3 regions of the Rahnella sp. NRRL B-41462 genome follow, and region 3 is predicted to be linked to each of the others. Evidence: predicted binding sites of a transcription regulator. Region 3 holds the regulator's gene; each other region holds the start of a gene.
What was found. The regulator CRP, encoded in region 3, controls carbon source genes, mostly activating them, when cyclic AMP is high. The targets are predictions, from matches to a motif close to ATGTGANNNNNNTCACAT.

Region 1 (2,278 bases), on a different contig from region 3:
GATCAACTGCTGGCGTTGCCGGGCAGCGATCTGCCAAAAGAAACCTATCTTGAGATGATCACTCAACTCGACGATGAAGGTCTGGATGACTTTACCCGCGTTCGCGAACTGCTGGGGATCGCCAGCGGCAAAGACAACGGCTGGTACACGCTGCGTGTCGGTGAGCTGAAATCTATGCTGGCTCTTGCCGGTGGTGATTTGGATCAGGCGCTGACCTGGGCTGAATGGGCGCATGAGTTCAATTCCTCGGTGTACAGCGATGAGCGCAACAACTATTACCGTTGCCTGCAAACCCTGCTCCAGTTGTCTCTGGAAGAAGATCGCGAGCCAGCCCAGTACTACAACGCTTTCGTGAAAATGTATGGTCAGAAAGCAGTTGAGGATGCTTCGGCGGCCATCAGTGGAGAAGTCCGTTTCCACAGTCTGTTTGCAGTCGACCCTGAGCTGAAGGCCTTGCCAGCCCATCAGGCGCTGCTTGGTGCATACGAAAAGCTGCAAGTCGCCAAACGTCGTCACTGGTCGAAAGCCTGATTCACTGACACTTTGAAGCGATTAAAACCGACGGGATTTCCTGTCGGTTTTTTTGTTTATAAATTCGCTATCAGTTCACTATAAATCCTAAGCTTCTGCTGCTGTATTTGTCCGCAAAAGTTTGACTCGACCATCAAAATGACGTGTAATTCCGCGCGAAATAATACCCGCTTGTCATTTTTGCGAGAAAAATATAGCAATTATTTTATAAGTTAATTGAAAGTGAAATTTATAAAATCAAAATAACGATATTTATTAACACTGAATCCTTTGTATTAACTGAAATCTGAAAATAAACGCTTGCTTTCTCAACTTTATTTGCAAAAATTAAAATCTTTTTATTCGTTTATTTTCAATTAATTACCCATAAAACCACCCCTTTGGCAGTCCATTAAAAACCACCAAAAACCCCCTCATATGATCCACGTCAATTTTTACGTTATACTGCTTTGCTAGTATCTCGTTGCGCAGTGCATAGCCCTGAATAAGAGAGTTAATGTGAAAGCTGACAACCCCTTCGATCTCATTTTACCCGCCGCGACAGCGAAAATTGCTGAAGATGCTGGCGTTTATAAAGCCACCAAACAGCCGTTAAAAACATTCTTTTTAGCCATTACTGCTGGCGTCTTTATTTCTATTGCTTTTGCTTTTTATATCACCGCCACTACAGGCACCGGTACCGTCCCTTATGGCCTTGCAAAACTGGTTGGAGGCATCTGCTTCTCTCTGGGTCTTATGCTGGTTGTCGTATGTGGTGCGGACCTGTTCACGTCCACTGTACTTATCGTCATTGCGAAAGCCAGCGGTCGAATCACCTGGGGGCAATTGGCGTGCAACTGGGTCAATGTCTATATTGGTAACCTGGTCGGCTGCTTATTCTTTGTGGCTCTGATTTGGTTCTCCGGTGAATACATGGTTGATAACGGTTTGTGGGGACTGAACGTTCTGCAAACTGCTGATCATAAAATGCATCACACATTTATCGAAGCCGTATGTCTGGGGATCCTCGCAAACCTGATGGTTTGCCTGGCGGTATGGATGAGTTACTCCGGCCGCAGTCTGATGGATAAAATGTTCGCTATGATTTTACCGGTCGGCATGTTTGTCGCCAGCGGCTTTGAACACAGCATTGCTAACATGTTCATGATCCCTTTAGGCATCGTAGTGAAAAATTTTGCGACACCAGAATTCTGGCAGGCTGTCGGGGCAACACCGGCACAATTCGCAGAGCTGAATATCCCTAACTTTATCATAGACAATCTCATCCCTGTGACCATCGGTAACATCATTGGGGGTGGTTTGCTGGTAGGGTTAACGTACTGGGTCATATATCTTCGCGATGAGAAACACCACTGAAACAATGTGGCAGTCTTGTTACGACAGTTTTACACGTGATTTTTAAAGAAATCCAAATTAGAAGGTAGGTGCAAAATGTCCAAGCTCAATGAAAAATTGACCAACGCATGGCAGGGTTTTAGTGCTGGTGAATGGCAGAATGGCGTAAACGTCCGTGACTTCATTCAGAAGAACTACACACCGTATGAAGGTGATGAGTCCTTCCTGGCTGGCGCTACCCAAGCGACAACCACCCTGTGGGATAAAGTAATGGATGGTATCAAACTGGAGAACCGTACTAAGGCTCCAGTAGATTTCGATACCGACGTTGCCTCTACCATCACCTCTCACGATGCCGGCTACATCAACAAATCATTGGAAACCATCGTTGGTCTGCAAACTGACGCGCCAT
Region 2 (2,278 bases), on a different contig from region 3:
CCAGGCATAAGTCAGCCAGCCCAGCAAAGGCGAAAACAGTGCCAGTGAGAAATACTGTGCGGAGTTAAAAATCGCGGAAGCCGTGCCGCGTTCAGTGGTCGGGAACCAGGCAGCCACAATACGGGCGTTCGCCGGGAAGGATGGAGCTTCGGAGAAACCGAGCATGAAACGCAACATGAACAGCGTCAGTGCGCCGTACGCCAGCGGGAACCAGCCCACAAAACCCTGCAACAGGGTGAACAGCGACCAGAAGAACAGGCTGTAGGTGTACACTTTTTTGGAGCCAAATCTGTCCAGCAGCCAGCCGCCGGGCAATTGCATAATCAGATAAGCCCAGCCGAACGCGGCAAATATTTGTCCCATGTCGGCAGCATCCAGGCCCAGCTCACGCGCGACCTCGGTTCCCGCGATAGAGAGCGTGGCGCGGTCAGCGTAATTCACCGCCGTGATTAAAAAGATAATCAGCAAAATATAGTAACGGATATGGGTCCGTACCTTACTTTGCGCGATTGTCCCGGACTGAGATTGAATGTTCATGGTGACCCTCATTGTCATAATGCGAAAATTTTTCAGGGAGCTCACCGTTATTGAAATAACGTTTTTCGTTCACCTGTGGTTATTCGCCGTACAGCGTCTTAATTCGAAACAGGCAATAAACACTTTATTTATGATCGCCTGAAATTTACCTGTATTACTTTCAACGTCACCTTCAGAGGGCCAATACAGTATAAAAAGGAGGCCACGAAATAACACTGTGCATTCGCCCAAGAATAGCCCCGTTGATTGTGACTATTCTTTTGCATCCACACATCGGTGTGGGAGGAGAATCACAGATTGTGCGGAACCGATAACCGCTCAAATCAAAGGGTGATTTACATCACATTTATTCTGTCACCTGCCACACAGAATGACGTTCATCGGGCAAAAAGCTGGTCAGTTGCACAATGAGGTTGCCGGAAGACTGCCTTATAATGGATGCCATACCCTGTATTACCAGAGCATGTTTACAAGAACATTATTGAGCGTCAACTTCAGATAATTTACCGGAATTTTTTGTTCCGGGATGTTTAATAAACGCGGAGACAGTTATGTCACGTAATAAAGATAAAGAACACGCTACCGAAGCGCTTTTTATTAAAGTTCATGAAAGCGATAACGTGGCGATTATTGTGAATGACAACGGCTTAAAAGCCGGCACCCGATTTGCGAACGGTCTGGAATTAATTGAGCATATTCCGCAAGGCCATAAAGTGGCGTTAGAACCCATTGCTAAAGGCGGCGATATTATTCGTTACGGAGAAGTCATTGGTTATGCCGTACGGGATATCGCGCAGGGCAGCTGGATTGATGAATCCCTGGTGGAATTACCGGTCGCCCCTGAACTTTACAGCCTGCCGCTGGCCACCCGTGTGCCACCCGCGCTGCCACCACTCGAAGGCTATACCTTTGAAGGCTACCGCAATGCCGACGGCAGCGTCGGCACCAAAAATCTGCTGGGAATCACCACCAGTGTGCACTGCGTGGCGGGCGTAGTGGATTACGTAGTGAAAATCATTGAACGTGATTTGCTGCCGAAATTCCCCAACGTCGACGGTGTCGTGGCACTGAATCATTTGTACGGTTGCGGTGTGGCGATTAACGCCCCTGCGGCCATTATCCCGATCCGCACCATCCACAATCTGGCGCTGAACCCGAACTTTGGCGGCGAAGTCATGGTGGTCGGTCTGGGCTGTGAGAAGCTGCAACCCGAGCGCCTGCTGGAAGGCACGCCGGATGTGCAGGCGATTTCACTCGATGACACGCACATTGTGCGTTTGCAGGATGAGCAACATGTCGGTTTCCAGTCGATGGTTGACGATATCCTGACGGTCGCACAATTTCATCTGGAACGCCTGAACCGCCGCCAGCGCGAAACCTGTCCGGCTTCCGATCTGGTTGTGGGCACACAATGCGGCGGCAGTGATGCCTTCTCCGGTGTCACCGCCAACCCGGCAGTCGGTTACGCTTCGGATTTGCTGGTGCGCTGCGGTGCAACAGTGATGTTTTCAGAAGTCACAGAAGTGCGCGACGCTATCCATCTGCTGACACCGCGTGCAGCGGACGTCGACGTGGGTAAACGTCTGCTGGAAGAAATGGCCTGGTACGATAATTATCTGTCGCTGGGACAGACCGACCGCAGCGCCAACCCGTCTCCGGGCAACAAAAAAGGCGGTCTGGCTAACGTGGTTGAAAAAGCACTGGGTTCGATTGCTAAATCCGGTACCAGTGCGATTTCAGA
Region 3 (2,278 bases):
CACATCAAAACACTGGTGGTGCCGGGCGGCAAAATGGGGCTGGCGATGGAGCTGATCATGGCGCCGCTGGTGCAGCGCCTGATGGAAGGCAAGAAGATCGAGTAAACTTTATTCGGCTGCAATCACTTCAAAGCTGTGGGTGATTGTGGCCGCTTTCCCCAGCATCAGAGACACAGAACAGTATTTTTCGGCAGACAGGCTGACTGCGCGTTCAACAATCTTATCGGTCAGATCCTTACCGGTGACGATAAAATGCAGATTGATGTGAGTGAACAGACGCGGCGCTTCTTCGCGGCGTTGTGAGGTCAGCTTCACTTCACAATCACGCACGTCATTACGACCTTTTTGCAAAATTGACACCACGTCGATTGCACTACACCCCCCTGCGGACATCAGTAACATTTCCATCGGGCTTGGGGCTTTATCACCCGCGTTTCCATCCATTGAAATCTGATGACCCGATGCAGACTCACCTAAAAATGTCAGTCCTTCAACCCATTTGACACGTGCATGCATGAACTATTCTCCCGGTGAATAAACTTGTCGAAATCTGCTCTCAGAGTACCCTTTCACCTAAAATCTGGCAACGTAACCCGATCGCCATCATGCTGAAGCGAGACAACAGAAGACAGCATCTCAAACCTGTGCTACAAACAAAGCCGAAACATACTTTCCAGTAAATTGCGGTGACGGTTTTTGCGGTTTAAGTACAGAACCCACGGTGATGACAGCAATAAACAGGCTGTTGCACTCCGACATCCGCTTGCAGCATTTCTGGAGAGTTATATGCTGAAAGGGCGCTTTGGATTTGAAGTGCCGTACAGGGAACTCTGAGCCCTGTGATTTTGGGCAGCGATAACAACAGAGGATAATAGCAAATGGTTCTCGGCAAGCCACAAACAGACCCGACTCTTGAATGGTTCCTGTCTCACTGTCATATACATAAGTATCCTTCTAAAAGTACGCTGATTCACCAGGGTGAAAAAGCCGAAACGCTTTACTACATCGTGAAAGGGTCAGTTGCTGTCCTGATTAAAGATGAAGAAGGCAAGGAAATGATACTGTCCTACCTTAACCAAGGTGACTTCATCGGTGAGCTGGGACTCTTCGAAGAAGGTCAGGAACGCAGTGCCTGGGTACGTGCTAAAACTGCCTGTGAAGTGGCTGAAATTTCATATAAAAAATTCCGCCAGCTGATTCAGGTTAACCCGGATATTCTGATGCGTCTCTCCGCGCAGATGGCCAACCGTCTGCAAGTGACGTCAGAGAAAGTCGGCAACCTTGCCTTCCTTGACGTTACCGGTCGTATCGCTCAAACCTTGCTCAATCTGGCTAAACAGCCTGATGCAATGACCCATCCGGACGGGATGCAAATCAAGATTACCCGCCAGGAAATTGGCCAAATCGTCGGTTGTTCACGTGAAACAGTCGGACGCATTCTCAAAATGCTGGAAGATCAAAGCCTGATCTCCGCACACGGTAAAACGATTGTCGTTTACGGCACACGTTAATCCCTCAAAAATTGGCGCGGCAAAACACTGTCGCGCCTTTTTTATGGGCTAAGCTTTACCCATGACGCTATGGCGAAGACTGTTTTACCATCCTGAAGTGAACTACGCGCTGCGCCAGACGCTGGTGTTGTGCTTACCTGTTGGCATTTGCTGGCTGTTTGGCAATTTGCAAATGGGCCTGCTGTTTTCCCTCTGCCCGGCCTGTTGTAACATCGCCGGTCTGGATACCCCGCATAAACGCTTTTTCAAACGCCTGCTCGTCGGCGGTTCACTCTTTGCCGTGAGCAGCCTTCTGCTGCAACTGATGCTCGAAAGCTGGCATATACCGCTGCCGCTGATCATGCTGTCGCTGGCGTTACTGCTCGGCGTCACCGGTGAAATCAGCCCGCTGCATGCGCGCCTGCTGCCCGGTGCGCTGGTGGCGACTATCTTCACGCTGAGTATGGTGGGCGTGCGCCCGATGTGGCAGGCCCCGGTGTTGTTCGCCGCTGGCACAGCCTGGTACGGATTGTTTAACTGGGCGTGGTTTCGTATTTCGGAAGAACAGCCGATGCGCGAAACACTCAGCCAGCTCTATCTGCAACTCGCGGATTATTTCGAAGCCAAGTACAGCCTGCTGACGCAACACACCGATCCCGAAACCGCGTTACCCCCACTGCTAGCCCGCCAGCAGCAGGTTATCGACCTGATTGCCCTGCTTTATCAGCAATTACACATGTTGCCCCAGCACGGACATCATCATCACCATAAGCGGCTATTTCAGCGTT

Region 1: the regulator CRP is predicted to act here: its motif matches at 947-964, upstream of focA (formate transporter FocA).
Region 2: the regulator CRP is predicted to act here: its motif matches at 866-883, upstream of garD (galactarate dehydratase).

What each region holds. Positions count from the first base shown of each region.
Region 1 is NZ_JYDF01000036.1:3,033-5,310, reverse strand. It holds gene ycaO (30S ribosomal protein S12 methylthiotransferase accessory factor YcaO) at 1-531, shown strand, start outside; gene focA (formate transporter FocA) at 1,030-1,887, shown strand; gene pflB (formate C-acetyltransferase) at 1,963-2,278, shown strand, end outside.
Region 2 is NZ_JYDF01000016.1:52,299-54,576, forward strand. It holds gene UC14_RS05790 (MFS transporter) at 1-537, opposite strand, end outside; gene garD (galactarate dehydratase) at 1,089-2,278, shown strand, end outside.
Region 3 is NZ_JYDF01000051.1:59,882-62,159, forward strand. It holds gene UC14_RS13610 (phosphoribulokinase) at 1-105, shown strand, start outside; gene UC14_RS13615 (OsmC family protein) at 109-516, opposite strand; gene crp (cAMP-activated global transcriptional regulator CRP) at 879-1,511, shown strand; gene UC14_RS13625 (YccS/YhfK family putative transporter) at 1,573-2,278, shown strand, end outside.